2 regions of the Steroidobacter flavus genome follow, and region 2 is predicted to be linked to the other one. Evidence: riboswitches for the same ligand, from Rfam matches in the RefSeq annotation. Region 2 holds a riboswitch; the other holds the start of a gene.
What was found. A riboswitch is a leader RNA that binds a small molecule or an ion and turns the genes downstream of it on or off. The one in region 2 is predicted to bind thiamine pyrophosphate.
Positions count from the first base shown of each region.

Region 1: another riboswitch for thiamine pyrophosphate. It lies ahead of thiC (phosphomethylpyrimidine synthase ThiC); the one in region 2 lies ahead of ACFPN2_RS09130 (TonB-dependent receptor).

Region 1 covers NZ_JBHSDU010000014.1:1,159,145-1,170,566, reverse strand. The annotation lists gene ACFPN2_RS27445 (carboxyl transferase domain-containing protein) at 1-1,536, opposite strand, end outside; gene ACFPN2_RS27440 (TetR/AcrR family transcriptional regulator) at 1,654-2,265, shown strand; partial or broken gene ACFPN2_RS27435 (secondary thiamine-phosphate synthase enzyme YjbQ) at 2,270-2,689, shown strand; gene ACFPN2_RS27430 (MFS transporter) at 2,792-4,012, shown strand; gene ACFPN2_RS27425 (AraC family transcriptional regulator) at 4,015-4,833, shown strand; gene ACFPN2_RS27420 (HD-GYP domain-containing protein) at 4,802-6,004, opposite strand; gene ACFPN2_RS27415 (AAA family ATPase) at 6,253-6,765, shown strand; TPP riboswitch at 6,803-6,920, shown strand; gene thiC (phosphomethylpyrimidine synthase ThiC) at 6,994-8,742, shown strand; gene thiO (glycine oxidase ThiO) at 8,748-9,743, shown strand; gene thiS (sulfur carrier protein ThiS) at 9,727-9,924, shown strand; gene ACFPN2_RS27395 (thiazole synthase) at 9,926-10,696, shown strand; gene ACFPN2_RS27390 (thiamine phosphate synthase) at 10,693-11,322, shown strand; gene ACFPN2_RS27385 (hydroxymethylpyrimidine/phosphomethylpyrimidine kinase) at 11,326-11,422, shown strand, end outside.
Region 2 covers NZ_JBHSDU010000003.1:818,277-829,698, reverse strand. The annotation lists gene ACFPN2_RS09155 (ATP-binding cassette domain-containing protein) at 1-1,169, shown strand, start outside; gene ACFPN2_RS09150 (hypothetical protein) at 1,176-1,868, shown strand; gene ACFPN2_RS09145 (serine hydrolase domain-containing protein) at 1,865-2,890, shown strand; gene fusA (elongation factor G) at 3,038-5,194, opposite strand; gene ACFPN2_RS09135 (PhzF family phenazine biosynthesis isomerase) at 5,512-6,417, opposite strand; TPP riboswitch at 6,514-6,636, shown strand; gene ACFPN2_RS09130 (TonB-dependent receptor) at 6,709-8,871, shown strand; gene ACFPN2_RS09125 (YkoF family thiamine/hydroxymethylpyrimidine-binding protein) at 8,871-9,122, shown strand; gene pnuC (nicotinamide riboside transporter PnuC) at 9,138-9,803, shown strand; gene ACFPN2_RS09115 (phosphotransferase) at 9,810-10,622, shown strand; gene ACFPN2_RS09110 (HDOD domain-containing protein) at 10,625-11,422, opposite strand, start outside.

The sequences.
Region 1 (11,422 bases), on a different contig from region 2:
CAAGGTGCGCCGGGTCTGAGCCGGATCGATGATGCCGTCATCCCAGAGGCGCGCGGTGGCGTAGTAAGCACTGCCTTGCGTCTCGAACTGCGCTTTGGTCGGCGCCTTGAAGGCTTCTTCCTCGGCGGCGCTCCATTGCTTGCCTTGAGCTTCGAGCGCATCACGACGCACGGTCGCGAGCACGTTCGCGGCCTGCTCGCCGCCCATCACTGAGATCTTGGAGTTCGGCCAGGTCCACAAGAAGCGGGGCGAGTAGGCGCGACCACACATACCGTAGTTGCCAGCGCCGTAGGAACCGCCGATCAACACAGTGAACTTCGGCACTTGGGCCGTCGCGACCGCGGTCACCATCTTCGCGCCGTGGCGAGCGATGCCTTCGTTCTCATATTTACGGCCGACCATGAAGCCCGTGATGTTCTGCAAGAACACCAGCGGGATGCGGCGCTGACTGCACAGCTCGATGAAGTGCGCGGCCTTCTGCGCCGACTCGGAGAACAGCACGCCGTTGTTGGCGATGATGCCGACGGGGTAGCCGTACACGTGCGAGAAGCCCGTCACGAGCGTGTTGCCGAAACGAGCCTTGAATTCGTCGAAGCGCGAGCCGTCGACGATGCGGGCGATGACTTCGCGCACGTCGAAGGGCTTGCGAGTATCGGCCGGGATGACGCCGTACAGTTCCTCGGGGTCGTACAGCGGATCTTCCACCGCTTGCGGCTGAAACAAGGTTTCGCGAGGGCCGAGGTTGCCGACGATGCGGCGAACGATGGCCAGCGCGTGATGATCGTTCTCAGCGAGATGGTCCGCGACGCCAGAGATACGCGTGTGCACGTCGCCGCCGCCGAGATCTTCAGCGCTGACGACTTCACCGGTCGCGGCCTTCACCAGCGGCGGGCCGCCGAGGAAGATCGTGCCTTGATTGCGAACGATCACGGCTTCGTCGCTCATCGCGGGCACGTACGCGCCGCCAGCGGTGCACGAGCCCATCACGCATGCGATCTGCGGAATGCCGAGCGCCGACATGTTTGCTTGATTGAAGAAGATGCGGCCGAAATGTTCCTTGTCCGGAAACACTTCGTCCTGCATGGGCAGGAACGCGCCGCCGGAGTCCACCAGATACACGCAGGGCAGGCGGTTCTCGCGGGCGATCTCCTGGGCGCGCAAATGTTTCTTGATGGTGATGGGGTAGTAGGTGCCGCCTTTGACGGTCGCATCGTTGCCGACGATGACGCACTCACGACCGTTGATCCGACCGACGCCGGCGACAGCGCCCGAGCTCGCGACTTCACCGCCATACATTCCGAAGGCGGCGAGGGCGGAGAACTCGAGAAATGGCGTGCCGGGATCGAGCAGCAGATCGATACGATCGCGCACCAGCAGCTTGCCGCGCGAAGTATGTTTTTGCCGGGCGCTTTCGGAGCCGCCCAATGCGGCGGTGGCAGTCCGACCCCGTAACTCATCGACGAGCGCGCGGAGGGCGGCGCTGTTGGCGCGGTATTCGTCGCTGCCGGTTCGCAGCTTGGAAGTAATGACGTTCATGAAACCCCTGTTAGCCGCGGATCCGCTCGGCCCGACGGCATTGTAGGAGGGGCAGGCCAAGAAGTGAATGGCGATTCACAAAAAAAACTGGGATTCACTTCATGCTAGGATCAGGGCATGAGCTACAAGCGATCCTTCCTGATGGAGGAGCGGCTGGCCGATAACCGCCAGCGCATCCTCAAGGCGGCGCGGGCCCTGGTCGCCGAGGGCGGGTTCAATCACGCCTCGATTGCGGCCGTGGCCGCCAATGCCGGGTTGTCCGCCGGGGCCATCTATCGTTACTTTCCCTCCAAGTCGGCGCTATTCGTCGAAGTGCTGACCAGCGCGATCGATCACGAGATTGCGATCCTGCAGGAGATCGTAAAGGGTGAAGGCGATGTGACCGCACGGCTGCGGGCCTGCGTGGAATCGTTTGCGAATCGCGCGCTGGAAGGGCCGTATCTGGCCTATGCGTTCATCGCCGAGCCGGCCGAACAGGAGGTCGATGAGGCGCGGTTGCTGGGTCGTATCCGCTTCGGGGAAGTGTTCAAGTCGCTGCTGATCGAGGGCATCGATAAAGGCGAATTCCCGGCGCAATCCATCGATATCGGCGCGGCTTGTATCGTCGGCGCGTTCACTGAAGCATTGATCCGGCCGATCACGCCTCGAAGCAAGCGGGATGCGCGCACGGAACTGGTCGAGGGCATCGTGGCGTTCTGTTTACGAGCCGTCGGTGCAAAGATTTCCTAATTCGATGCGTCAGTTCACTCATATTCTCTCGATTCGCACGACCCGGCGCGGTCTGGTGGATGTCACGCGCGAGGTTCGTAGCTGGGTGGCTGCTCAACAGGTCGCCACCGGCTTGCTCACGATCTTTTGTAAGCACACGTCGGCGTCGTTGTTGATCCAGGAGAATGCGGCCCCGGAGGTGCGCAGCGATCTGGAAGCTTTTTTCGAGCAGATCGCGCCTGAAGATCCGGGCCGTTAGGAGCACGACGACGAAGGTCCCGACGACATGCCGGCCCATCTGCGCACGGCATTGACCCAAGTGCAATTGTCCATCCCCGTGCTCGACGGCGAGCCGGTGCTCGGCACCTGGCAGGCCATCTACCTGTTCGAGCACCGCCAGCGGCCCCATCAGCGCGAACTCGTCCTGCATTTGTTGGCCGATTGAGGGTTGTCCGTTTCGCGACGAAAGGTGTCGAACTTGTTAGGGACGCCGCGACACGGACTCCTTACACTGTGAGCCGACCCGCCCTCCTGTTGGAGCATCCGTTTGAACTCTTCGGCCGAGGCTCGCGATCCTGCCAGTTGGCGGGACGAGACCGCTTTCCCCATCATTATTGCCATCAGTTTCTGCCATCTGTTGAACGACACGATGCAGTCGCTGCTGCAAGGCTCCTATCCCGCGCTCAAGGCGAGCCATCACCTGACGTTCGCGGAGCTGGGCTGGATTTCGCTGGCGTATCAGCTGACCGCGTCGATGCTTCAACCCGTCGTCGGTTACGTCGCCGACCGTCGGCCCATGCCGTTTTCGTTGCCGATGGGCACGTTGTTCACGGCGTTGGGCCTGTTGGTGATCTCACTGGCCGGTAATTTCGAGTGGCTGCTGGCCGGCGCGGCGATGCTTGGCATGGGCTCTTCGGTGTTTCATCCGGAAGCGTCGCGCGTGGCGCGGATGGCGGCGGGCGGTCGGCATTCGCTCGCGCAATCGTTGTTTCAATTGGGCGGCAACGCGGGTCAAGCGATCGGTCCGTTGCTGGCGGCGCTGGTCGTCGTGCAGTGGGGGCAGTCGGGCCTGGGAGCGTTCGCGCTGCTGACGCTGGTGTCGACGGCCATCCTTTGGAACGTGGGCGTCTGGTACAAACATCATGGCTTGCCCCGCTTGAAGCGAGCGCACAGCACGCGCCGGCAGGAATCGGCGATTCCGCGCAAGACGGTCGTGCGAGGCATGACCATCCTGCTGCTGCTGATCTTTTCCAAGTACGCCTACATGGCGAGCCTGACCAACTACTACACGTTCTATCTGATCGAGCGCTTCAACATGAGCGTGGTCGAGGCGCAGGTGCATCTGTTCCTGTTCCTGGGCTCGATCGCCGTCGGCACGCTGCTCGGCGGCTATTTCGGCGATCGTTTCAGTCGCAGGGCGATGATCCAGTTCTCCGTGCTGGGCGCGTTGCCGTTTACGCTCCTGTTGCCGTTCGTGAGTCTGGCGTGGACCGAAGCGCTCACAGTGGTCATCGGGCTCACAATTGCGTCCGCGTTCCCCGCGATCGTCGTGTATGCGCAGGAACTGATGCCGACCCGTGTCGGCATGGTCTCGGGACTGATGTTCGGCTTCTCGTTCGGCATCGGCGGATTGGCCGCCGCGTCGTTCGGACACCTGGCGGACGTCTACGGAATTGCGTTTGTTTATAAGCTCGGCGCGTTCCTGCCGGTGCTCGGTGCGCTGGCGATCTGGCTGCCTGATCTGAAGCGGATCAAAGCCGCCGCGTAGCGATGAGCACGGGCATCGAAGGTTCGGCGTTAGCGCTGGTTCGAAAGCTGGAAGAGAGCCCCGAGGCGATCGTCGCGTTCTCGCGTGACTATCCCGCCGGCTATTTGATCGCGCGTCATCAGCATGACCGCGCGCAGCTCATCCATGCGTCGTCGGGCATCATGCGCGTCGATACGCCAAACGGCATCTGGGTCGTGCCGCCGATGCGTGCGATCTGGGTGCCGCCGCAAGTGCCTCACGAAATCCGTGCGAACAGCGCGGTGAAGATGCGCACGTTGTTCCTGCGGCCCGATGCGAGATCGGGCTTGCCGGCGGAGTGCTGTGTCATCGAAGTCACATCGCTGCTTCGTGAGCTGATCTTGCGCATGGTGGCGCTCGCTGAAGCCGAGCCGCGCGTGGCGCCTTCGGTTCATCTGACCGAGCTGATCCTCAGCGAGATTCGTGAGATCGGCACCTTGCCGTTGCACATCCCGATGCCGGCAGATACTCGCGTACGGCGTATTTGCCAGGCGATTCTGCAGGATCCGTCGGATTGCAGGACCAGCGCGGAGTGGGGCGAGACCGTGGGCGCGAGCTCACGCACGCTCGAGCGTTTGTTTCACAAAGAGACGGGGATTACGTTTGGGTCGTGGCGTCGACAAGCGCGCTTGCTTGCGGCGATGACTCAGCTTGCGGCCGGTCGCCCGGTTGCGAATGTGGCGGGCGATCTTGGCTATGACAGCCCGAGCGCGTTCACTGCGATGTTCAAGCGGGTGTTGGGCCACCCGCCGAGTCAGTTCTGTCCGTCACTCACGCAACGTGAGTTGCCCACAGGTCGTTGAGGTAGCCGAAGCTCCAGTTCTCGGGCGGCTCGCGCGCCACGATCTTGTCGGTGACGTGCGATTCCATCAGATCCACCAGCTTGGGCTCGAACGGCATGCCCGACTTGGTGGAGAAGAACAGTTTCACTTTCGGGGCGGTGAGCTTGGCGGGATTCTGCTCCACGACCACGCCCAGCTTGCCGGACGCCATGCGCACCAGCGAGCCGACCGGGTAGATACCGATGGTCTTGATGAATGTTTGCAACACCATCGAATCGAAGTGACCTTCCCACGAGGCCATGCGCGCGACCGACTCGGCCGGATCCCAGCCTGATTTGTAGGGCCGGTCTGAAGTGACGGCGTCGTAAACGTCGCAGACTGCGCTCATGCGCGCGATCAAAGAGATTTTGTCGGCCGTCAGTGCGTCGGGATAGCCCTTGCCGTCGATGCGCTCGTGATGATGGCGCGCCACATCGAGCACGCGCTCGTTGCTGACGCCGCTTTCCAGCAGCATCTCGTGTCCGCGCACCGGATGCGATTTGATGATGGTGAATTCGTCGTCGGTGAGCTTGCCTGGCTTGTTGATGATGTCCTGAGGCATCACTGCCTTGCCCAGGTCGTGCAGCAGTCCGGCCATGCCAGCATCGCGCAACGTCGGCTCATCGAGGCCGAGTTGTTTGCCGAGCGAAACCATCAACGCGCACACCGATACGGAGTGCATGTAGGTGTATTCGTCCGCGGTCTTCAACCGACACAGGCTGATCAGCGCGTGCGAGTTGCTATCGACGGAGTCGACGATGTCATTGACCAGCGGCGCGCACTCGCTCGTGTTGACGGCGTTGCCCATGCGCGCTTCAGCGAATAAAGAATTGACCGCCTGCTTGGAGCGCTTCAACACATTGGCTGCGTTGTGCAGCTCATCGCCCATTGATCGGCGAACTTTGGGTTTCGACGCTGGCGGCGGCGTCGGCACGATTTCGATGACCGGAGTCTCGGTCTTGGGTCGTGCGACGTCCAGGCCCTTGGATGTATCGATCCAGCATTCCTTCAGGCCCGACGCTTTCAGCCGGGCATGCGACTCCGCATCCACCAGGAAGCGGGTCTTCCAGAAGGAGTGTTGTAGCCACGGTCCCTCGACCGAAGCCACGAACATCCCGGTTCGAACTTCAGATATGGCGATTTTTTTCAGCATGGCGTTCGACTGGCAGCCAACGGGCCGCGCGTAATCCGTCGTCTGTTGACCTGCATCGGCAGGCGCGGACCAAAAATTACGGTGACCCCGTAGTGGATTATGAGAGGTCCGTCGCAAAGCGGATGCGGGGCAGGGGGAGGGAAAGCGCGGCGCGCGGCGGCATTCAGGGGTTTCCCTCACGACGCGGTGCGGCTGAGTACCATCTCACTCGTTATGGAAATTCGTTCTTGGCGGCGGAGCAGAAATCCATGCGTGTCCTCATCACCGGAGCTTCCGGATCCGGTACTTCCACGCTGGCCCGTGCGCTGGCGGCTGAGCTTGGGACGAGGGCGTTCGATCTGGATGATTATTTCTGGGTGCCGACGTCGCCGCCGTTCAAGGTCAAGCGCGATGCGGAGGAAAGATTGTCGATGCTGGTCCGCGACCTCGAGCAGGTGAAGATCGCGTTGATCTCCGGCTCGATCGTCACGTGGGGCCGAGAGTTGGCGGATTCCATGTCGATCATTGTTTTCTTGACCGTGCCCACCGAGATTCGGGTCGAACGGCTGCGTCGGCGTGAGCAAGAGCAGTTGGGCTACATCGATCCGGCGTTCATCGAGTGGGCCGCGCAATACGATGAGGGTCGCTTGCCGGGGCGCAATCGACAGAAGCACGAGCAGTGGCTGGCGGAGCGGAATGTTCCGATCGTTCGTATCGATGGCGAAGTTTCATTGGAGCACTCGCGGTCGGTCGTGCTGGCCGCGATGAAACAGCTGGCGTGAACGCAGCTTGACTCTCATCGCTCGCAGCAGGTAACGTCGCGCTCGCTAGGGGAGTCCCTATAGGGGCTGAGAGGTCATTGGCGCTCATGCGCGATATGGCGACCCTTACACCTGATCCAGGTCATGCTGGCGTAGGAAAGTCGTAAGCGCGGAGCGATAGTGTCTTTGATGACGTCGCACGCGCGCGTGCTACTCACGGCGGTTCTGGATCTCCAACTGGAGAATCAGATGAATGCCAAATCGGTCCCCGTCAGCACGGCCGCGCTGCCTTCCTCCCGAAAAGTCTACGAATCCGGCATCTTATATCCGCACATCAAGGTGCCGATGCGGGCCATTCAGCTGCATCCGTCGGCCAACGAGCCCGATGTGTGGGTCTACGATTCCTCCGGTCCGTACACCGATCCGCGAGCAAACATTCAAATCGAACGGGGTCTGACACGCATTCGCGAGCCGTGGATTCTGGCTCGTCAGGATGTTGAGCGTCAGGAAACTCAGCAGCAAGCGATCAACCAGTCGCCGTTGCGCGCGAAATCGAACGCGGGCGTAACTCAGCTCGCCTACGCACGTGCCGGAATCATCACGCCCGAGATGGAATTCGTGGCGATTCGCGAGAATGTCGGCCGCGCCAAGCTCAAAGCAGCGAATGGCCGGGATGGCAATTCATGGGGCGCCAACGTGCCCGAGTACGTGACACCCGAGTTTGTCCGCGCGGAGATCGCGGCGGGTCGCGCGATCATCCCGGCGAACATCAATCATCCCGAGTCCGAGCCGATGATCATCGGCCGCAACTTCCTGGTGAAGATCAACGCCAACATCGGCAATTCCGCGGTGAGCTCGAGCATGGCGGAAGAGGTCGACAAGATGGTGTGGGCCATTCGCTGGGGCGCGGACACCGTCATGGATCTGTCCACGGGCAAGAACATTCACAACATCCGCGAATGGATTCTGCGCAACTCGCCTGTGCCCATCGGCACCGTGCCCATCTATCAAGCGCTGGAGAAAGTGGATGGCGTCGCCGAAGCGCTCACATGGGAGATTTTCCGCGACACGCTCATCGAACAAGCGGAGCAGGGCGTCGATTACTTCACGATTCATGCGGGCGTGCGGCTCGCTTACATCCCGCTGACGGCGAATCGGGTCACCGGCATCGTGTCCCGGGGTGGCTCCATCATGGCGAAGTGGTGTCTCGCGCATCATCGCGAGAGTTTCCTGTACGAGCACTTCGAGGAAATCTGCGAGATCTGCCGCGCCTACGATGTGAGTTTCTCGCTCGGCGACGGCTTGCGTCCGGGCTCCATCGCGGACGCAAACGATGCCGCGCAGTTCGCGGAGCTCAGAACGCTCGGCGAGCTGACTCGCATCGCCTGGAGGCACGATTGCCAGGTGATGATCGAAGGGCCGGGCCACGTGCCGATGCATAAGATCAAAGAGAACATGGACGAGCAGCTGAAGCACTGCGCCGAAGCGCCGTTCTACACGCTCGGGCCGCTGACCACGGACATTGCGCCTGGCTACGATCACATCACGTCGGCGATCGGTGCGGCCATGATTGGCTGGTTCGGCACGGCGATGCTGTGCTACGTGACGCCTAAGGAACATTTGGGCCTGCCCAATCGCGACGACGTCAAAACCGGCGTCATTACGTACAAGATCGCGGCGCATGCGGCGGATCTCGCCAAAGGCCATCCCGGTGCACGAGATCGTGACGATGCGATTTCACGGGCGCGCTTCGACTTCCGTTGGGAGGATCAATTCAACCTTTCGCTCGATCCAGACACGGCCTGCGCATTCCACGACGAGACCATGCCGCGCGAGGCGCACAAGCTTGCGCACTTCTGCTCGATGTGCGGCCCGAAGTTCTGCTCCATGCGTATCTCGCACGAGGTGCAAGCGGCGGCGCGTGAATCGGGCATGAGCGAAATGGCGCTGAAGTTTCGAGAGCAGGGCGAAATCTACATTCGTTCAGAGCTGGGCTGAGCAACGTGCGTGTGTCGATCGTTGGGGCCGGCGTGGCGGGCATGACTTGCGCGGTCGAGTTCGCCGAGCGTGGCATTCCTACCGAAGTATTCGAGCAGGCAGCCAACTTCGGCCCGCACAGCTGCTCGTGGTACGCCGGCGGCATGCTTGCGCCCTGGTGCGAGTGTGATCATTCCGCCGATCTGGTCGCAACGTTCGGCGAGCAGAGTGTCGAATGGTGGAAGCAGCGAGTGCCGACCCTGGTACAACAGGGAAGCCTCGTGGTTGCGCACGGCCGCCACTTCTCTGAACTGGTCGCATTGAGTCGTCGGACGAGTCGTTATGAATGGCTGGATGCGGGCGGCATCAGCGAGTTGGAGCCGTCGCTCGCGAATCGCTTTCCGAAAGGCTTGTTCTTCAAAGACGAGGCGCACATCGACCCGCGTGAGGCGCTGCGGTGCCTGGCCGATCGATTTATCTCTCACGGCGGGCGAATTCACTTCGGCGTGACCAGCACCGCCCGGTCTGACGGCGATCATCTGGTCGTGGATTGCACCGGCCGGGCCGCGAGGGAGGCTCTACCGGAGCTTCGCGGGGTCAAAGGGGAAATGCTGGTGCTGCGGTCGAGGGAGATCTCGCTCAATCGCCCGGTGCGATTGCTCGACCCCCGCGTTCCGGCCTACATCGTGCCGCGTCCGAACGGCGTGTTCATGGTAGGTGCCACCATGATCGAGAGCGATGAGCTGAGCCGAGTGACTGCGCGCTCCGTGCTGGAGTTGCTGAGTGCGGCGTGTTCGTTACATCCGGCGTTCGCGGAAGCGGAGATTTTGGAGATGGGCTCGCAGGTGCGGCCCGCGTTTCCGGACAACATGCCGCGCATCGCCTGGCGCAGCGATCGTATTTATATCAACGGATTTTTCCGGCATGGATTTTTGCTCGCGCCAGCTTTCGCGCAAATGGCAGCGGACGCCGTGTTGACCGGCGAACCTTGTGCTCAGGTGGCGTATGAAAATCACGCTTAACGGAGTCGAGCGAGAGATCGCGGAGAGCCGCCTGGACCAGGCGCTCCAGGAGCTGGGCTATCGCGATGGCACGATTGCGACCGCTGTGAACGGACTGTTCATTCCCAAGACCCAGCGCCTGGAGATCGTTCTGAGCGAAGGCGATCGCGTCGAGGTCGTGGCGCCGATGCAAGGAGGATGACGTGCGCGTATACGACACGCTGCTGACATCCAGGCTGCTGCTCGGAACATCGAGATATCCCTCGCCGGCCGTGTTGACCGAGGCCGTCAAGGCGTCGGGCACTGAAGTCGTGACTGTTTCTCTGCGGCGCGAGTCGAGTGGCGAACGTTCCGGGCAGGGCTTCTTTTCGATCATTCGGTCGCTTGGCGTGCGTGTGTTGCCGAACACGGCGGGCTGTCATTCGGTGAAAGAAGCGGTCACGACGGCGCACATGGCGCGCGAAGTGTTCGACACGAGCTGGATCAAGCTCGAAGTCATCGGCGATCGCGCGACATTGCAGCCTGAAGTGTTCGGCTTGGTGGAGGCGGCGAAGATTCTGTGCGACGACGGCTTCCAGGTCTTTCCTTATACAACCGAAGATCTAGTAGTTGCGGACAAGCTGCTGGATGCGGGCTGTCGGGTGTTGATGCCGTGGGGCGCGCCGATCGGATCGGGGCAGGGCTTGAACAACGTGCTCGGTCTGCGAGCGATGCGGGCTCGATTTCCAGAGGTGCCGTTGATTGTGGATGCTGGCATCGGCGTGCCGTCGCACGCGGCGCGAGCTTTGGAATTGGGCATGGATGCTGTGCTGATCAACACGGCGGTGGCACGCGCGGGCGATCCTGTTGGAATGGCTCGAGCGTTTGCCGATGCCGTCAAGGCGGGGCATGCGGCCTTTGTCGCGCAGCCCATGATGCCGAGTGACGTTGCGATTCCATCGACGCCCGAGATTGGGTTGGCGCATCTGATATGAAACTCGATCCGTTTTATTTGATCGTCGACGATGTGGCCTGGCTGCGCAGGTTGCTGCCGGTGGGTGTGAAGCTGGTCCAGTTGCGCGTCAAAGATCGACCGGATGAAGAGATTCGCGAGCAGGTCGTCACTGCGAAAGCGCTGTGCGCTCGGGCGGGCGCATGTTTGATCGTTAATGACTATTGGCGGATGGCGCTCGATGAAGGCTGCGATTTCGTGCACCTCGGGCAGTCGGATCTGGATGAGGCGGATGTGCCGGCGTTGAAAAGGGCGGGCGTGCGGATTGGTATCAGCACGCATAGTCATGAGGAGCTGGAGCGGGCGCTGACATTCGGTCCTGACTACGTGGCGCTCGGGCCGATCTATCCGACGACGTTGAAGGTGATGCCTTGGGCGCCGCAGGGCCTGGCGCGCATTTCGGAATGGAAGGCGCGAGTTGCACCGATCCCGTTGGTGGCTATTGGCGGGCTGACGATTGAGCGCCTGCCTGGCGTGTTCAACGCTGGCGCCGATAGCGCAGCCGTTGTGTCGGATGTGCTTCGGCATGCGACGCCCGAGCTCAGAGCGCGCGAATGGATCGACGCATCGCGTGAGGCGAGGCCAGCGGCTCTGCCGCCGGTCAGATAGCGCATGTCAGGCGCGGCGCATGTCCTGGTCATCGGCGGCACCGACTCGAGCGGCGGCGCGGGCTTGGTGCGAGACATTCAAGTCATCACCGAACTCGGCG
Region 2 (11,422 bases):
AGCCGACGTCTGCTCAGCGCGAGCGCGTTTCTCGAGTTCTGAAGCGGTTTGGTCTGTGGGGCTTGAGGCAGCGGCGCATTCTCTCGCTGTCTTACGGGCAGCGACGCCTGGCATTGGTCGCGCGATTGTTCGCTGGTAATGCGGCGGTGTTGTTGCTCGATGAAGTGTTCAATGGATTGGATGTTCGAGCCAAAGAGAAGTTGAAGAAGGCGCTCGAGCAGCCCAGAGGCGGGCACGATTGGGTGATCACGTCGCATCGGCCGAAGGAGCTGCCGAAGAATGTGACGCACGTGGCGCATATTCAGCAGGGCCGGATTGTTTCAGCCGGGCCGATCGGGCACGAGCAGCTTGTTGCTCGCGACGCAAAGGCTCCTTCCGGGCACGCGAAGGCCGGGCGACTCTCCACGGCGCGGCCGAGGACGGCCGCTGCCGTTACGGCACGCGATGCGTCGGCTCTGGCGAGTAAGTCGCGTAAGCAGAAGAGCACGGCGCCGCTCTTTGTCATTCGCAACGCTGAGATTTATCGCGACTACCGCCCGGTCCTTCGCAAATTCGACTGGACGTTGGGGCGCGGTGAGAACTGGGCCATTCTCGGGGCGAACGGGTCGGGGAAGAGCTCGCTGCTCAATATGATCTACGGCGATCTGCATCCCGCGCTTGGCGGCACGATCGAGCGTGACGGCGCACCGAAGGGTACGCACATCGAAGCTTGGAAACATCGGCTCGGGTGGGTGTCGCCGGAGTTGCAGGCGGATCATTTCCTCGCCAGGTCCATTGAAGAGATCGTGATCTCCGGTCGCTACTCCAGCGTGGGCCTGAACGACGCGCCCACCCGAGCGGACCGCAAGGCCGCCGATCGCTGGCTGAAGTTCTTCAACATCGAACACCTGCGCGCTCGCGGTCCGAGACAAGTCTCCTACGGGCAGATGCGTCTCGCGTTGTTCGCGAGGGCGATGATGAACGACCCGGAATTGTTGCTGCTCGACGAGCCGTGCACCGGTCTCGATGGAGATGTGCGAGCGACTGTGCTCGGGTTCATCGAGCAACTGGCGGAACAAGGAACACAAATTGTCATGGCTGTGCACGATCCGGAAGACATCGTGCCGGCGGTGAGGCATGTGTTGAAGATTCAGCGGGGTGGACGAACGCAGTTGCTAGATAGACACTAGCCGTCCATGAACTCCTTCCGCGGCGCTGGTTTGAAGGTCGCATTCGTTGCGATGCTGCTGACCGTGGGCGGCTGTTCGAGATTCTTCGTTTACGATACATACAAACCGGGGGTGCCGTCCGGAGAGCCGGGCGTTCTGCGGCTGGTCAACGAAGATATGGCGTTGCAGGTGAGCTTCGTGTCGGACCTGAGGTTTGCAAGCTTCGGTGGGGTGGGATTGCCGGTGGTCCCTGTCGCCGCGGGCCCGACGAGTCGCCCCCGAAAGATAGAAATGAACTTGCTGGTAACTTTGCCGGGCGGCCGGCCGTTCTCGATTGCGCCCGTGTGCCTGGACCCACCTGTCTCGCGGCTTTGTCCTCAAGAAGTCCGAGTAAGCAACGTCTCCTACTTTGGCAAAGATGCGGAGGACGGACGTACGCGGTCGGTCTTGGATTTCTTCCACCCGTGGACGACCAACGGCAAGGCACCAATCACCGATCAGGACGTCTTCACGCATCATCTCTTCCGTGGCAAGGGTCCGCTGCAGAGTGTGACCGTGACTCTCGAATACAAATACGAGTGCGGGGACCGATGCCCGAATGAGATCTTCCTGTCGACCGACGAGTTGCTGGTGGTGGAGGGAAGACAGTTTGGCCACGGCGTGCAGCAGCTGCATTGGGGGCGAGTGAAGGAGTACGAACCCGCGATGGCTATTCAATGAAGTATTTTGCAGCCATGCTCTTCGCCATCCTGCTGGCGCTGAGCTTTACGTCGAGCGCCGAGCCATTGCAGCCGGCGCAAGAGCTCGCGGCTGAAGTCGCGGCGGGCGAGCACGCGGGCATCGAGTCATTCATCATGCAGGTCGACGGCAACGTCGTTGGTCGCGCAGTGGCGGACACGTTGGAGAAGCGGCCGCCGGATCTTCGCTCTGCCACGAAATCCATTACGGCGCTGTTGATCGGTATCGCCATCGATAAGGGCGCGATTCCGTCGGTGCAAACGAAAGTGATGGATCTGCTCCCGACCCGGCGCACCACCTTCGAAAAGGATCCGTGCAAGGCGGCGATGACGCTCGAAGACCTGCTCACCATGCGCAGCGGTCTCGATTGCAACGATTGGGATCCGAAGTCGCCGGGCCATGAAGACAAGATGTATCGGGAGCAGGACTGGGTCGCTTTCTGGAGCGAACAGAAGATGCGCGCCGATCCCGGCAAAGAATTCTCTTACTGCACCGGCAACGTCGTAGCCCTGGGCGAGATTCTCGCAGCAGCAGTGAGCATGTCCGCCGATGCGTTTGCATTGAAGAACCTGTTCATTCCCATCGAGGCGCGCCGCGCCGAGTGGCGGTATTTCGATAACAAGCGCGGCGTCGATACCGGCGGTCACCTGCGATTGGGCCCGGACGACCTGCTCAAAATCGGCGACGTCGTACTGAAGCGCGGCATGTACAAACAAACCCGCATCGTCTCCGAAGCCTGGATCGACGCAATGACCCAGGAACGTACCAATATTCCCAATGTGAACCAGCGCTACGGCTATCTATGGTGGCTGGATCACACCAAAGATCCGAAGCTGCCTCAGACAAGACTCTGGTGGGCGCAGGGCAATGGCGGCAGCTTCCTGATCGTGATGCCCGAGCTGCGCAGCGTGGTCGTCGTGACCGCCACGCGCTTCAACAAGCCCGACATGCTCGAGCCGATGTTCTGGCTCAGAGATCGTTTGTTGCCGGCGATGGCGCAATAGCAACGCAAATAAAAAGGGCGGTGTCCGAAGACACCGCCCTTTGCTCATGTCGTACCCATTGAGCGAATATCCTTATTGAGTTGGTCTTGCGACCATCAGGATCATTTCGCTCCGGGTAGTCGAGGCGCCCGGTGGCGGGTTTATCGCCTAGGCCTTCGGCGCCGAGCGCGCCTTGGCGGCTTCCTCGATGACCACGTCGGCGACGTTCTTCGGCACTGGATCGTAGTGCGAGAACTCCATCGTGTACGAGGCGCGACCCGAGGTCATGCCACGCAGATGGCCGATGTAGCCGAACATTTCCGACAGCGGCACGGTGGCCACGACGGCGATGTTGGTGCCGCGCTCCAGCTGTTCCTGGATCATGCCGCGACGACGGTTCATGTCGCCGATCACGTCGCCCAGGTAGTCGGCCGGGGTCACGGTCTCGACCTTCATCACCGGCTCCAGCAGGATCGGGCCGGCCTTGCGGATGGCTTCGCGGAAGCAGGCCTTGGCGGCGATTTCGAACGTCAGAGCGTTCGAGTCGACGTCGTGGTAGCTGCCGTCCGTGAGGCGGGCCTTGAAGTCCACCGTCGGGTACTGCGCCAGCACGCCTTGTTCCATCTGCATGCGGATGCCTTTTTCCACCGACGGCACGTATTCACGCGGCACCGAGCCGCCGACCGTTTCGTCTTCGAAGATGAAGCCGGCGCCACGTTCGAGCGGCTCGAACGTGATCCACACTTCGGCGAACTGACCGGAACCGCCGGTCTGTTTCTTGTGGACGTACTGCTCGGAGATCGTCTTGGTGAAAGCTTCGCGGTATGCCACCTGCGGCTGACCCATGACGCCTTCGACGTTGTACTCCGTGCGGATACGGTCGAGCGTCACTTCGAGGTGCAACTCGCCCATGCCGCGCAGAATCGTCTGGCCCGTTTCGCGATCGGTCTCGAGCTTCAGCGAAGGATCGGCGCGAACCATCTTGCCCAGGGCGGTGCCGAACTTCTCCTGCTCGGCCTTGTTCTTCGGCTTCACCGACACGCTGATGACGGGGTCCGGGAAGCGCATGCGCTCCAGGATCACCGGGCTCTCGGACGCGCACAGGGTGTCGCCCGTTTCGGTTTCAGCGAGCGAGACCAGCGCGATGATGTCACCGGCGCGGGCTTCTTCGATCGGGTTCGCGTCCTTCGCGAACATTTCCACCATGCGGCCGATCTTCTCGCGCTTGCCGCGAGTCGAGTTCATCACCGACATGCCTTTAGTGAGCACGCCCGAGTACACGCGCACGAAGGTGAGCGCGCCGTACGCGTCGTTGAGCACCTTGAATGCCAGCGCCGAGAACGGCTCGTCGTCCGAGCTCTTGCGCTCGCCGTTCGGGTTACCGTCCTGGTCCACGGTCTTGATGGCTTCGACGTCGGTGGGGGCCGGCAGATAGTCGACGACGGCGTCGAGCATCTGAGTCACGCCCTTGTTCTTGTACGAAGAGCCGCACAGCACCGGGTTGAACACGGCGGTGATGGTGCCCTTGCGGAGGCACTTGCGCAGCACATCGGCCGACGGCTCGACGCCATCTTCCAGGTACTTTTCCATCGCGGCGTCGTCCTGCTCCAGGCAGGTGTCGATCAGCTCGGTGCGGTACTTGGCGATGTCGGCGAGGATCTTGCGATCGCTTGGCACGCTGATGCCCAGCTTGTCGGCGATGTCGGCGGTGATTTCGTGCTCGGCCGGCTTGGCGTCGCGATCGTCTGAATCCCACACCAGGGCTTTCATCTCGACCAGGTCGACCATGCCCTTGAAGTTGTCTTCCGAGCCGATCGGCAGTTGCACCGGCAGCGGACGGGCGCCGAGGCGCTTCTTGATCATGTCCACACAGCGCAGGAAGTTGGCGCCGCTGCGGTCCATCTTGTTGACGTAACAAATACGCGGCACGCCGTAGTTGTCGGCGAGACGCCAGTTCGTTTCAGACTGCGGCTCCACGCCGGCGACGCCGTCGAACACGACGACCGCGCCGTCGAGCACGCGCAGGGAGCGGTTCACTTCGATGGTGAAGTCGACGTGCCCCGGGGTGTCGATGACGTTGATCTTCTTCTTGCGCCAGAACGTCGAGACAGCAGCGGATTGGATCGTGATACCGCGCTTCTGCTCCTGCTCCATGTAGTCCGTCGTGGTCGAGGACTTCAGATCCTTGGTGTCGTGAACGTCGACGATCGTGTGCTTGCGGCCCGTGTAATACAGGATGCGTTCGGTGGTCGTGGTCTTACCGGCGTCGACGTGGGCGATGATGCCGATGTTTCTAATATCGGCAAGGGCTGTAGTACGGGGCATGTCAGATTTCCGTTACAAGGTCTGTGCGCAGCTAGGTTTGTGGGTCGTTTAGCGGGCGCGGATTCTATCGGAAAACCGCGCAAATACGATGACCCAGGCGGCCCAAAACTAGGGCGCCCAGGCGAAGGGCGCGCATTCTACCTGAAAAATCGGCCGAAGTTGTTGTAAGAGAAAGAAAATTTTCAGGGATTGCCGGGAATTTGACGGCCCGCCGTTCAGCCGCGGCCGTACGGCCGGGCCCTGGGGCCGGCCAAATTCGCGGGAGTAGGGGATTTTCGGGCCTGCCGGCCGTGCGCCCTGGTCGCACGACCTCCGGGTCAGGCCTGAATGTCCGCCTCGTACACGATGACCGCGTCGCCGACGATGCGCACCGACTGGGCGACCTTGCCGGACGACTCGATGGCCACTTCGACCATGCCGGGGCGGCGCATCCACATGCCCTGGCGGCCCTGGAACACGACGCGCCCGTCCTGCGGCGTCATCAGGCCGTGATTGACCAGGTACACACCGAGCATGCCGTGCGCATTACCGCTGACCGCGTCTTCGCGGATACCGAGCGCCGGGACAAACATTCGCGACTCGGTGCCCACGACGCCGTTGTTCTCGACCAGCGCGAACACGAAATAACCTTCCGCGCCCACGTGCGAGGTGAGGCGGGCGAGCTCTTCGAAATCCGGCTTGATGGAGCCGAGCAGGTCGTTGGACTTCAAGCCCACCAACAGGCGCGAGCCGCCTTTGGTGAGAACTTGCAGCGGACAATCCACGTGCAGGCTCGGGCTGGAAATGCCAAGCGCATTCAACACCTGGCGGCGATGATGCTCCGGAATGACAGGGCCGAGCGAGGGCGGGTTCTGGGTGATGGCGATGCGCAGGTCGCCGTCGATCTCGGTGACCTCGATTTCGACGATGCCGGCGCCGGTGCGCTGCCGGATCTTGCCGCCGGGCTTGCCATCTTTCTTGGCGCGCACGTATTGAGCGGCGATGGTGGCATGACCCACGAACGGCACTTCGTGCCGGGGCGTGAAGAACCTCACTTGCATGTCGTGATCGCTGGCTTCGGCTTCCAGCACGAACGCCGTCTCGCCGTTCACTTCGGTGGCGATGGTCTGCATCTGCTCATCGGACAGATTGTCCGCGTCCAGCACCACGATGGCCGGATTGCCGGTAAAGCGTTGGCGAGTGAACGCGTCGACGTGAAACAGCCGGCAATGTCGGTTGGGCATGGTTGCAGCCATTGGCAAACGAAAGCGCTCCTTATAGCGCTAGAACCGATTGGTGCACAGTGCTTTGTAGGTGATGGGGGCACTTTGTTACAATCGCGCCCGCCTTAGGGGTGGCCCTGACTGGGGCCCGAGATGCCAACCCGCCTGCACGGCTCATTGGCAAACCCGTTGAACCTGATCCGGTTAGTACCGGCGTAGGGAGCAGGTAGTCGGCCACAGTCGTTGTGCCCGTTCATTTCCCCCCGCTCCCACTCCGCTCGCGCCGGATCTTTCTCGAACGAGGATCTGGCCATGCTCATCGATAAACAAAACAGTGCCGGGACAGTCACCCGGGCGGCGATCGTTTCACTGGCGCTCACCACCAGCCTGGCGGCGGCGGCCGAGCAGGACGTGCTCGAGGAAGTGGTCGTCACCGCGACACTCCGTCAGCAATCTCTGGTCGAGGCGCCCGTCAGCGTGACCGTGCTCGACACGAAGACTTTGCGCGACGCCGGTCGCCAGCATTTCGAAGATGTGCTCTCGTCGGTGCCGAATCTCACTTATGCGAGCGGCACGTCGCGCCCACGTTTCTTCCAGATTCGCGGTATCGGCGAGCGCGAGGAGTGGCAGGGCGCGCCGAATCCTTCCATCGGATTTCTGATCGACGATATCGATTTCAGCGGCATGGGCATGCCCGCGACGACGTTCGATGTGGATCGCATCGAAGTGCTGCGCGGACCGCAAGGCTTGCACTACGGTGCCAATGCGCTCGGCGGTCTGATCGTCATGCGCGGTCGCGATCCGGAAGAACAATTTGGATTTGCCACCGAGGCATCGGTCGGCGAATACAACAGTCAATCGCTCGGCGCAGTGGCGACGGGGCCGGTCGAGTCGTTGAATTCGGCGTGGCGCGTGGCGGTCCAGGAATATCGCTCCGACGGTTTTCGCAAAGATACTTATCTCGGTCGCGATGACACGATGGATCGCGACGAGCTCACCGCGCGTGCCAAGTGGCGCTGGCGTCCGAGCGAGAGCACGACCGTCGATCTGACCTGGCTGCATGCGGATCTCAACAACGGCTACGACGCGTGGTCGATCGATAACTCACGCGTGTCGCTTGCCGATCGTCCGGGCAAGGATGCGCAGAAGTCCGACGGCGCAGCGCTGCGCGTCGATACATCGGCCGGCAGCCTCGGGCGGTTGACGCTGACGGCGACGATGTCCGACAGCAACACCGACTACAGCTTCGACGCCGACTGGGGCAACGAGCAAGCCTGGGCGCCGTACACCTACGATTATTTCGATCGCCAGCAGCGCGATCGTCGCAGCCGCAGTTTCGAAGCGCGCATCACTTCTGAAGAAGCAGCCTCGCCGCATGGATTGACGTGGGTCGCGGGCGTGTATGGGCTGGATGTCGATGAGCAGCTCGACTACACATCTCAGGGCGTCTATATCGATCCGTTCTTCCCGGAATATTCCGGTTCCACCGATAAGACCCTGAACAGCGACTACGACGCGCAGAATCTCGCGGTGTACGCGCAGGTCGAAGCGCCGTTCAGCGAGCGCTGGGGCTGGTCATTCGGATTGCGGGGCGAGCAGCGCGATGCCGACTACACCGATCGCCGCACCGGCGAGGGCGAGCTGACGGGCATCGATGCGTCTGCGAAGGACACCATGTGGGGCGGGCAAGCGACGCTCTATTTCGATCCTCGCGATCATCTGCGCTGGTTCGCGACGCTGTCGCGCGGTTACAAGGCCGGCGGTTTCAATCTGGGTGAGGCCGCGCAAGTGCTGCCGCAGTTCCTGCCCGAGTATCTGGTCGGCCTCGACGTGGGTATGAAAGGTCAGTGGCTCGAAGGTCGTCTGTACGCGGATGTCACTGCCTTTTATATGAAGCGCACCGACATGCAGGTGGCGATCAGCACACAGCTCAACCCCGGCGATCCGAGCAGCTATCTGCTCTACACCGACAACGCGTCGGGCGGCCGCAACCAGGGCATCGAAAGCAGCGTGCGTTGGCGTGTGACCGAACAGTTGGAGCTGGGCGCCGCGCTTGGCCTGCTGCGGACTCGCTACTCGGGCTTCCGTCCTGACGGCGTTACCGATCTGAGCGATCGCGATCAGGCGTATGCACCCGAGTATCAGGGGTCGGTGAATGCCACGTGGCGTCATCCGATGGGCTGGATGGCGCGGGTCGATGTGACGGCGACGGACGCTTATTACTTCGACGTGCCTGATCTCGACCCGGAAAAGAACAACTATCGCTCTAACTCGTACACGCTCGCGCACGTCAAGGCCGGTTATGAAGCTGAGACCTGGGCCATCTATGCGTGGGGCCGTAACGTGTTCGACGAGGATTACTACACGCGCGGGTTCTACTTCGGCAACGAGCCGCCCGATTTCGCCAACAAGCGCTACACGCAGCTGGGCGAGCCGCGGCAGTTCGGTGTCACTTTCCGTTGGGAGTTCAAATAATGCGTACCGCCATCGAGATCAGTCTGTATCCGCTCGACGCCGACTACATTCCACCGATCAAGGATTTCATCGATCGGCTGAACAAGTATCCCGAGCTGCACGTCACGACCAACGCCATGAGCACGCAGATCGCGGGCGAGCATGCGCGCTTGTTCGAGATCCTTGGCAAGGAGACCGCAGCCAGCTTCGCCGAGCACGGTCGCAAAGTGTTCGTGATGAAGGTGCTCGGCGGCACCGTGCCCGACGCCTGAGCCGCGAGAGCGTCCATGGAAGAAGCCATCCTCCGGGCATCGCTTGCGCCGGCACCGATGACGAAAATCATCGTCGAGCAATTCCTGGCGACCTCGCCATGGGAAGCCGCGGCGGCGTTGATCGGCCTGGCCTATCTGCTGCTGGCGGTCCGTCGCAACCTGCTGTGCTGGTTGTGTGCATTTTTGAGCACAACGATTTATCTGGTGCTGTTCGCGCAGGCGTCGCTGTACATGCAGTCGCTACTGCAGGTGTTTTACCTGGCGATGGCTGTGTACGGCTTCATCGACTGGAAGCGCGGGCGAACCGAGTCCGGCGAGGTGCGAATCGAGTCGTGGACTGTGAACCAGCATGTGATGGTCGCGGTGCTTGTCATAATCGTGAGCGCGCTGAATGGCTGGGCCCTGTCGCGATGGACCGACTCGCCGGCGCCGTATCTGGATTCTTTCGTCACCTGGGGCAGCATTGTTACCACTTGGATGGTCGCGCGACGCATAATCGAGAACTGGTTGTACTGGATCGTGGTCGACGGCGTCGCTGCCTGGCTGTACTTCAGCCAGGGGCTGCTCGCCACCACGGTGTTGTTCATCATCTATCTCGGGATCGTGGTGCGTGGATATTTCGTGTGGCGGCGGGAACAGCAGTTGCAGAGTAAGTCGGTGGTCGCCGCGCCCTCGACTTGAGCTGGCATGACGGCCGCTGGCAACGCCGCCGGCGCGCTCGACATCGCCGCGCGGGTGCTGGGCATCGCGGTCGAGTCGGTTCTGTCCTGCGAGCCCATCAAGCACGGGCTCACCAATGAAAGCTGGCTGGTGCGCACCAAGCGGGACGACATCGTCGTGCGCCTCAGTAACAACGCCGATGAAGCGCTGCAGATCGATCGTCAGAGCGAAGCCCTGGTGCTCGCGGCGGTTAGCGAGGCGGGCATCGGGCCCGACGTGCTCCTGTGCGAGCCTTCGCAGCGAGTGCTGGTCACGCGCTATCTCGGCGATACCTGGGCCGAGGCTGATGCCGTCCAGGAAGAAAACATCCAGCGCCTGGGACAATTGTTTCGTCGCCTGCATCGCGTGACGCCGCCGGTCAACGTCCGGCGCGTGGAGCTGAACGATACGCTCGAAGGCTATTTCCGCACGTTGCAAGAGCGCGGCATTCAGCCGGCGCTGACGACCAAATCATTGCGCGAACGAGCGTTGCAGGTCGCACTGAAGTTGCGCGAGAACTCCGCCGCCACACTGTGTCACAACGACGTTCATCATTTGAATGTCACCGACGACGGCACGTTGCGGCTCATCGATTGGGAGTACGCGGGCGTCGGGCAGCGGTTGTTCGATCTGGCGTCGGTGTGCGTTTATCACAAGTACGACAAACTGCAGCGCGAGCAGTTGCTGAGCTCGTACACCTCACTCACCGAATTGACGACCTGGCATCGCCTGGAGCTGGCGTGCTGGTTGTTCGACTACGTGCGCGATCTGTGGATGGCTGTGCGCGAAAGCGGCGGCTGATCTCAGGCGCGCCCGGGCGCGCAATGTTTGAACGCCAGCGTAACCTGGCCGCGCAGCGTTCGTAGCAAGCCAAGTTGCTCGGCATCGATTTTGATGCCGTCGGGTTTCTCCGAGTCGGCGTACAAGAGTCCGATGGCTTGCCCTTTCAACATCACCGGCAGCAGGATGAAACTCCTGGCGCGAGTCGCCTTGCGATGCCATTCCGGAATGCGCTGGGCGATGTTCTCGGCCTGCGCGTTCTCGATGACGATGTCGGCGCCCTTCTCGATGGAGACATGGAACGCGTCCGGCGCGAACGCCAACGAAAAGCTGCACTGAGGAATGATGCTCTCGATGTCCGCGCCGAAACCGAAGCGGGCGCGCATCGAGTTCATGCGCGCGTCCCGGATGAAAATCAGGGTGCGCGTGAAGTCCATGCCGCGATACATGGTTTCCAGCACCATGTGCAGCAGGTCGTTCAAGGAGCAATCGGTCGCGAGCGCTTCGGTCACATCGCGGATGCCGGCGGACAGCGCCTGCTGCGAAGTCTCGGTTGCGGTGGTCGCGGCATCCTGCTGTTGTTCATCGATCGCGTCGACGTGCTCCGTCAACGGATCGGGAGTCTGGGCGGGCTCGGCGGTCGAGGTCTCGGCGGTGTCCGCCGGAGTTCCGCTCCAGGCCCGGATCGTTTGCCACGTCGCATTCTTCTCCGCCGGGACATCGAGCCCGGTCGTGCGCTCGGCCATCTCCTTGAGGCTTTGATCGATGAGGGCGCCCAGTTCTCTGACATCGAGTTTGATCGCGGGGCCGTAGCGTCTGCT